Regions from separate parts of the Endozoicomonas sp. ALC020 genome, predicted to be linked through region 1. Evidence: predicted binding sites of a transcription regulator. Region 1 holds the regulator's gene; each other region holds the start of a gene.
The links. Region 1 encodes sigma-54, which starts transcription at its own class of promoters, with help from an activator protein. Its sites were predicted from a motif close to TGGCACNNNNNTTGCTNT; they were not measured.
Positions count from the first base shown of each region.

Region 2: ACOJUO_RS06395 (sugar phosphorylase) is a predicted target of sigma-54. The motif match lies at 1,115-1,132, and genes of this name have one in related genera.
Region 3: ACOJUO_RS15555 (ANTAR domain-containing response regulator) is a predicted target of sigma-54. The motif match lies at 1,297-1,314, and genes of this name have one in related genera.
Region 4: ACOJUO_RS17510 (NarK family nitrate/nitrite MFS transporter) is a predicted target of sigma-54. The motif match lies at 846-863, and genes of this name have one in related genera.

Region 1 is NZ_CP184830.1:519,641-521,843, reverse strand. It holds gene ACOJUO_RS01940 (PTS sugar transporter subunit IIA) at 1-127, opposite strand, end outside; gene hpf (ribosome hibernation-promoting factor, HPF/YfiA family) at 142-453, opposite strand; gene ACOJUO_RS01930 (RNA polymerase factor sigma-54) at 624-2,078, opposite strand.
Region 2 is NZ_CP184830.1:1,897,230-1,899,432, reverse strand. It holds gene ACOJUO_RS06395 (sugar phosphorylase) at 1-1,067, opposite strand, end outside; gene galU (UTP--glucose-1-phosphate uridylyltransferase GalU) at 1,261-2,091, shown strand; gene ACOJUO_RS06385 (HAD-IIB family hydrolase) at 2,117-2,203, shown strand, end outside.
Region 3 is NZ_CP184830.1:4,147,636-4,149,838, forward strand. It holds gene ACOJUO_RS15545 (FKBP-type peptidyl-prolyl cis-trans isomerase) at 1-262, shown strand, start outside; gene ispH (4-hydroxy-3-methylbut-2-enyl diphosphate reductase) at 259-1,203, shown strand; gene ACOJUO_RS15555 (ANTAR domain-containing response regulator) at 1,366-1,953, shown strand.
Region 4 is NZ_CP184830.1:4,719,997-4,722,199, forward strand. It holds gene ACOJUO_RS17510 (NarK family nitrate/nitrite MFS transporter) at 1-813, opposite strand, end outside; gene nirB (nitrite reductase large subunit NirB) at 1,190-2,203, shown strand, end outside.

The DNA of each region.
Region 1 (2,203 bases):
CCTTGGTTTTGATAGCGGGAACATGCTCATTGATGATTTCCGCAACAATTTCCAGGATTTTCTTTTTGCTGGCCCCCTGCACATCGCAGAGGGTGCGCCCGGGGGTTAGAATGTTTTCAATAATCATACAACGATCGATGCTTACAGGCGGCCGTTGGCACCCTGTAGCCGGTCAAGCGTTTTCTCTTTGTGTTTTACCAGTTGTCGATCCAGTTTGTCCGACATGTCATCAATGGCAGCGTACATATCTTCAGCCTCAGCGGTTGCATTAATATCCGCCCTACGAACATGTAGAGTCGCTTCCACTTTGTGCTTCAGTTTCTCAACACTCAGAGTGACCTGAACGTTTGTAATCTGATCAAAGTGGGCGGCAAGGCGGTCGAGTTTCTTGGTGACATAATCTTTCAGAGCCTCAGTCACCTCTACATGATGTCCACTGATGTTGACTTGCATGTAACGCTCTCCTGCTGATCCCGATTCTCGACATTGGACTGCCCCCGGGATTGTACGGGCAACCCTGATTGAAAGTCTATCACTGTCAATGACAGTTAGCGCTGTTCTGAGACAAAAAATCTATGGGGCGATTTGTGGTATAAGGGCTTGTTACCTCAATCGCTGAAGGCTCAGATAAGCTGCTTGCGTTCATTCGATGGCGGTATATTCATTGATTCACGATATTTGGCGATGGTTCTCCTGGCCACTTTGATCCCCTGGTCCCCCAGCAAGCCGGCGATTTTGTTATCACTCAGTGGTTTTTTAGGGTTTTCATCGGATACCAGTTTTTTAATCAAGGCTCTGATGGCTGTTGATGAGCACTCTCCACCAGTGGCTGTGCTGACATGGCTGGAGAAAAAGTATTTCAGCTCAAACACGCCTCTTGGAGTGTGCATGTATTTCTGTGTAGTGACCCTGGAAATAGTGGACTCGTGCATATCCACCGCCTGAGCAATGTCTGCCAACACCAGGGGCTTCATGGCCTGCTCACCCTGCTCCAGAAAATCTTTCTGAAATTCAACAATCTTGCCCGCTACTTTCAGTAAGGTTTCGTTACGACTTTGCAGGTTTTTCAGAAACCAGCGGGCTTCCTGCAGCTGGTTCTTCATAAAGACATTGTCACGACTGTTGTTGGCACGTTGCACCATTGAGGCGTAATTGTTGTTGATGCGAAGTCTGGGCAGGGATTCTGAGTTCAGTTCAACCGCCCAGCGGTCCCTGACTTTGGTGACCGAAATATCGGGGGTGACGTATTCCGTGTCCGCCTGGCCGATTTCTGATCCGGGCCTCGGGTTGAGGCTTTGAACAAGGCTAAGGGCTTCCCTCAGTTGATGTTCTTTGAGACGGGTACGCCGCATGATTTGGGCATAGTCACGACTGCCCAGAGCCTGTAGATGATTCTGGATCAGCAGACGTGCTTCTTTCAGGAAGTGGGTTTCTTGTGGCAGTTGATTGAGTTGAACTTCGAGACATTCTTTCAGGTTAGCGCTGGCACAACCCACCGGATCAAAGTGAAGAATCCGTCGTTGCATGACCTGAAGTTCTTCAAACGCCAGTTCCTCTACCTGTTCCTGTAGCGAGAGATAAATTTCTTCCAGGGAGTGAGTGAGGTACCCGTCATTATTGATGGCTTCGATCACAGCCAGGCCCATCAGCCTGTCTCTGTCAGTCATGGGAGTCAGGTTTAACTGCCATTCCAGATAGTCCTGGAGGGACTCATTGGCCCGGGAGCGGGCAAAAGGATCATGTTCTTCATCGGTTGCAGCGGGCAGGCTGGAATAGACATCATCCCATCCGGAGTCAACGGGCAGGTCATTGGGTATGCTGTCAGCCCACTGGGGCTCTTCTGGTTCCGGGGGCTGTTCTGCTTTTTCATTGAAGTCAACAGGCTGTTCCCCTTCATCACCAGATGCAGGTGGTTCTTCAACGGACTCTTCAGACTCCAGCATCGGATTGGATTCAAGAACTTCCTGGATTTCCTGCTGAAGGTCCAGAGTGGAAAGTTGCAGAAGCCTTATGGCCTGCTGCAGCTGAGGTGTCATGGTCAGCTGCTGGCCCATTTTTAGCTGTAAGGATGGCTTCATAGGCAACTGTATACCTTTACTTCGGTGTCTGCACTGAGGGTGCCAGATTTGATGCCATCAGCGCCTGACAGTTATATCTCAGTGTCTGCTCATTATTTTGATTGGGCTACTCTCCATGTCACTGG
Region 2 (2,203 bases), 1.4 Mb from region 1:
ACCCCCGTCAGCGGACGCAGGCCTATGCCATCATGAGAGGCAGTAAAGTTCAGAACGGTACAACTCTCGGGGTAATCGGGCAGGTTACGGGCCCATTGCACAAGGTATTTTTCTGTGCCCCGATTGAGTGCATGCAATATCAGGGGCGGCAGGGCAAATTGATAAACCATGTGTGCCTCATCCTGTTCCCCGAAATAACTGATGTTCTCCTCGTGGGGGACATTGGTTTCGGTCAGCAGCGTACTGCCAGGACAGGCTCTCTCCATAATCAGTCGGAACAGTTTCACGATGGCATGGGTCTCGGGCAGGTTTATGCAGTGAGTGCCCGGTTTCTTCCAGAGAAAAGCGACGGCATCCAACCTGACTACCATGGTGCCGCGGGCCAGATAAAAGAGCAGGACATCTACCATCTGTATCAGCACATCGGGGTTTTTAAAGTTCAGATCCATCTGATCTTCACTGAAGGTGGCCCAGACGTGTTTCAGCCCTCGCCTTGTATGAATAGGCACCAGCAGGGGGGAGTTTCTTGGGCGGGTCACTTCACTGAGATCAGTCTCCGGGTCTTCTTCAATAAAGTAATCCCGGCCGGGCTGATGACCACTGACAAAGTCGGCAAACCAGAGACTTTCCCGGGAGACATGGTTAATCACCAGATCCGACATAAGCTGATAGTCACTGGCGATGGCTTCGATATCCTGCCAGCTTCCCAGCTGCTCATTGACCGACAGGTAATCAATCACAGAAAAGCCATCATCCGAGCTGTAGGGAAGGTAGGGAAGAATGTGAAGGGTATTAATAACCTCGTTCAGATAGCCATCAAGAAATCCCTTCAAGACCTGAAGAGGTGGCTGTTCACTGTTGTCATAGAGGGTGTCGCCATAGGTAATCAGAAAGATATCTTTTTCTGACCAGCCAGTGACTGTTTTGGGAGGGTTTTCATGAAGGTGATACTGAACTCTACGGACAATTCTGGCGGCTATCTCGCCCGCTTCCTGTCCATAAGGGAAGGTCAGAAGCTGAGTCATGGCCTGATGAAACTCATGGAAGGCTTTAGGATAACTTTGCACGATACATCTTCCCCTTTGGCAATGTTTTTTAGTACTTTTTCTTCTTTGCAGCAGGAGTCATGCCACTCCCGTATTTATAAAACCTTCAATCATTGTAAATGATGTTGACCCCGGCGGGTGGTTTTCTGAATTGGCACGACTTCTGCTTATAGCCTGATGAGATGCAAAACTTCTCAATAAGACGAGCAATAATATGATTAAAAAATGTCTGTTTCCTGTTGCGGGGTATGGAACCCGCTTTTTACCCGCCACCAAGTCCATGCCCAAGGAGATGCTGCCTATTGTTGATAAACCCCTAATTCAATATGGCGTAGAAGAAGCCATGCTGGCAGGTCTGACTGACCTGGGGTTTGTCAATGGCAGAAACAAACGGGCGATTCCGGATCATTTTGATATTAACTATGAACTGGAAGCGGAAATCGCTGGCAGTGGCAAAGAAGAAAAACTGTCGACCATTCGAGAAGTGATGGCGGCCTGTACTTTTTCCTATACTCGACAGAACCAGATGCAGGGGCTGGGGCATGCCATTCTCTGCGGACGAACTCTTATGGGCGATCAGCCTTTTGGTGTGGTGCTGGCCGATGATCTCTGTATTAACGACAGTGGTCCGTTGGTTATGTCGCAGTTGGTCAATCTTTACAAGCAGTTTCGCTGCACCATTCTGGCTGTTCAGGAAGTGCCCGAATCCGAAGTCGATAAATACGGTGTGATTGCCGGTGAAGCCCTGAGCGATAACCTGATCCGTGTGACCGATATGGTGGAAAAACCAGCCCCTTCGCAAGCACCCAGTAATCTGGCAGTGATTGGACGTTATGTCCTGACACCGGATATTTTCGACATTATTGAGAACACTGAACCCGGAATAAACGGAGAAGTGCAGCTGACTGACGCCATTCTGACTCAGGCCAGACAGGGCTGTGTTATTGCCTGCAAGTTTGAAGGTGAGCGCTTTGACTGTGGCAGTGTCAGTGGTTTTGTCGAGGCCACCAATACCATCTACCAAAAACGTCTGGACAGAGTTTGAGTCGATGTTCAACAGCAAAAAGGCGATGACGAAGCTGGTCATATTTTCCGACCTCGATGGTACCTTGCTGGATCATGATAGCTACAGCTGGGCGGGGGCAAAACCCGCTTTG
Region 3 (2,203 bases), 3.4 Mb from region 1:
TCCCGAGAACATCAGGGAGTTTACCAGAGACACATTCTCTGATGATATGGAGTTGCAGGTAGGTTTAGTCGTTTCTTTTGCTGATGCCGCCAACTCTGAGCTGGCTGGCGTCATTACCGGTTTGACAGAGAGCCATGTTGAAGTGGACTTTAATCATCCACTGGCGGGTAAAGAACTGTTGTTTGAAGTGAAGGTTCTGAATATCACTCAAGCGATTCATACACCAGAAACTCATACACCAGACAAGAGCGCAAAGGCATGAAAATCAGGCTGGCAAATCCCCGGGGATTCTGTGCAGGCGTTGACCGGGCTATCGACATCGTAAACCGGGCTCTGGATGTTTTTGAGCCTCCTATTTATGTGCGTCACGAAGTCGTTCACAACAAGTTTGTGGTAGAAAACCTCAAACAGCGTGGTGCCATATTTGTCGAGGAGCTCCATCAGATACCGGATGATTCTATTGTTATTTTCAGTGCTCACGGTGTTTCCAAAGCAGTCGAAGCAGAGGCTGCCCGTCGTGGTTTGAAAGTCTTTGATGCCTCTTGTCCTCTGGTCAAAAAAGTCCATATGGAAGTTGTGCGTTACTCTCGGGATAGTATGGAGTGTATTCTGATTGGTCACGATGGTCACCCTGAGGTGGAAGGTACCATGGGCCAGTACGACGACTCTAAAGGCGGGAAGATGTACCTCGTCGAAACAGAAGACGATGTTCGGAAACTGACAGTGAAAGATCCGAAACATCTTGCTTATGTTACACAGACGACACTGTCTATGGATGATACCGCCAGGGTGATTGATGCACTGAGGGTCAAGTTCCCTGAAATTAATGGGCCGCGCAAAGACGATATCTGCTACGCCACTCAAAATCGTCAAGATGCCGTGAGGGCTCTGGCATCTGAATGCGATGCAGTCTTTGTGGTAGGTTCGGTGAACAGTTCTAACTCCAACCGCCTTAGAGAATTAGCCGAAAGAACAGGCGCATCAGCTTATCTTGTTGACGGAGCCCAGGATATTCAGCCTGAATGGTTGGAAGGCAGACAGAGTCTGGGCATTACCGCAGGCGCTTCAGCCCCTGAAGTGCTGGTAAAAGGTGTCATCAATCGGTTGATTGAATTAGGCGCCGAAGAGCCCGAAGAACTGGAAGGGGAACAAGAGAATATTGTTTTTAGCATGCCCAAAGAGCTCCGGATGGTAGAAGTCTGACACATCCAATTGGCCAGGCATCAGGCATTTGCATCGATTTCGTTTCCGGAACAGCTGGCTGATTCTGAATGCTAAACCCGTTCCTCATTGCTCTGGTACAGCCCTTGCTTAAAAATAGCCTGTGAATAGTTATCTTTTCAGGGATATAGAGTGTTACAGGCTATGGATTCAGTGTTGTTGATTGGAGACCGTTCGGCTCGACTGTCTGTTTTAAACCAGGCACTGAATGAGTTTGGCTACCAAGTCATTAAGCGACAGGGGCAGAATGAGGACCTGCTGACCCTTGTGCCCGACCTCTCGCCCGATATTCTGGTGATTGGTCTGGATAAGCCTGCCCCCTCACTTCTGGAAAAGCTGGCTCTGATCAACAAGACCTCTCCACTCCCTGTCGTAATGTTTGTAGAGCAAACCACTGACAACATCGTCCAGCAAGCCACACGATCCGGCGTTAATGCCTATATTGTGGCTGATCTGCAGCCTCAGCGCCTCAAAACCATTATTGATGTGGCCGTTGCCCGTTTTCAGGAATACCAGTCATTGAAAGATGAGCTGGAGCGGACCCGGAGTCGTCTGGAAGATCGAAAGTTACTGGACAAGGCCAAGGGGTTGCTGATGTCCAGACAGGGGATCAGTGAAGACCGGGCTTATAAAAAGTTAAGAAAGATGGCTATGGATAACGGTAAAACTCTGGCAGATGTGGCCAGAAATGTTATTGATGTTTTCAACATGCTGGAAGAAAAAGCGTCATGATCGGAAGATTGCTCGTTGTTGGTGCGCAATTTCAGTGTCATGCACCAAACCGAAATAAAAATGAAACAAAATTGAAAAAAGATCAGAGTTAGAGGCCAAAATTAGTTGGCACGAAGAATGCTTTAACTCAGCTACAACAATAAAAAATGTTCCTGCCAAGGGCGGCAGGAGCAGGCATTCGCAACAAAGACGTTGTGAAAGAGAGCAAAGGCGCTCATCGCTATCCGGAAAAATTTCCAGGTAGCGGTGG
Region 4 (2,203 bases), 2.8 Mb from region 1:
CCAGACATCAAACAGGTAGATAGCAGTCAGACCGACATAAATAGCCGTTGAAATCCCGGCACTCAGCATGGCAACACCCTTAGGTGAAAGCTTCCAGGTCAGCAGAGCCAATGCCGCATACATGGGAATCTTCATGATCAGCAGCAAGGCAAAGTCGCCTTTGCTGGTGACTTCCATGGCGCCAATGTTCTTGGGGCGGAAGTAGGTAGCACCTTTAGGGGTATCTGTGACGTTTATGTAGAAGACGACACTGAACAGCAAGGAGATTAATCCGGTCAGGCCAATGGCGTAACGCCAGCCATCTTCTCCACCAAAGAGCAGTGCAATGGTGGGCAGAGACATGGCAGCAGCAGCAGAGCCAAAGTTGCCCCAGCCACCGTAAATACCTTCTGCGGTACCCAATTGGCGAGCGGGGAACCACTCAGATACCAGACGAATGCCGACCACAAAGCCTGCACCAATAGTACCCAGCATAAAGCGGGCTATGGCGGCCTGGGTAAAGTCATCTGCCATGGCATACATAAAACAAGGAATACTGCAGATGGCCAGGAGTCCGGAATAGACTTTTCTGGGACCATAAACATCAGTGAGCATACCGATGATGACTCGAGCCGGAATAGTGAGGGCTACGTTCAGAATCAGCAGGGTTTTCAGTTCTTCACGAGTCAGGCCCAGAGACTCGGAAATAGCCAGGGCCAGAGGCGCATGGTTAAACCAGACCACAAAGCTAATAAAGAAGGCAATCCAGCTAAGGTGCAGAATCTTGGTCTTCCCGCTAAAAGAAAACAGGTTAAATGAATCGGGGTTGCTCATACATCCTCCTTGTTTAAGAAATTCCCCAAGCAAAAGCAAACATCAGGCCAATATGATAAATGCACCGATTTGACTTGCATTTTTATGCGTATTTAATGAATTTTCTCTTCTATGCAAGAAAGTTCTTTATTTGAGTGCGGGAAGTTTCTGAGTATTTTTATTCTGCTCACCAAAATGGTGCTCTTTAGCTGTTTGATTATTTCTGCGTGCATTATTTTTGTGCGAGTAGCTAAAGTCTCAGGAAAGAATTTCCTGTTTTTATCGTGTTTTGAAAGTGGGCACGGCAGTTGCATAGGCACAAGAATTAGAAAAGAGGCTGGCTCTAAAGGATGCAGTTGTTCCGGCCCAATGCTAGATACTAAAGAGGATGTCTGGGATGATCGGAAAAGAAACCCTGGTGGTTGTCGGTAACGGCATGGTAGGTCACCGCTTTCTGGAGAAACTGGTAGATGCTGGCGGCCTGAAACGCTTCGATGTGGTGGTATTTGGAGAAGAGATCCGTCCTGCCTATGACCGGGTTCATCTCAGTGAATTTTTCACAGGTCGCTCAGCGGATGACCTGTCTATGGTTTCTGAAGGCTTTTATGAGCAGGAAGGCATTAATCTTGTTCTTAATGAAGCCATTACATCAATAAATCGTGAGTCCTGTGAAGTAGTGACAGCCAGTGGCATGACTCAAAAGTACGATCAGCTGGTACTGGCTACAGGCTCCTATCCATTTGTTCCTCCCGTACCCGGGCATGACCGTGAAAACTGTTTTGTCTATCGTACCATCGAAGATCTGGAAGCGATTAAAGAAGCTGCCCGTAACAGTAAGATCGGTGCCGTTGTGGGTGGCGGTCTGTTGGGGCTTGAAGCAGCAAAAGCTCTGAAAGATCTTGGGCTGGAAACCCACGTGGTCGAATTTGCTCCCCGTCTGATGGCTGTTCAGGTGGATGATAGCGGTGGTGCCATGCTCAGACGCAAGATCGAGGGTCTGGGGGTCACGATTCATACCTCCAAAAATACCCGACAGATTGTTGATGGTGAAGGCGCTGTTCACCAGATGCAGTTCGCTGACGGCGAACAACTGAATACCGATATCGTACTGTTTTCAGCCGGTATTCGCCCAAGAGATGAGCTGGCGAAAGCTTCCGGACTGGAGTTGGGTGAGCGAGGCGGTATCGTTATAGATAACGACTGCCGTACATCTGATGAACGTATATTTGCCATTGGTGAGTGTGCACTCTGGAGTGGCCGTATCTTTGGTCTGGTGGCACCGGGCTACCAGATGGGGCAGGTGGTTGTAGATCAGTTGACGGGTAAGAACGGTAATCAGTTTACTGGTGCCGATATGAGCACCAAGCTGAAACTGATGGGTGTTGATGTTGCCAGTATTGGTGATGCCCAT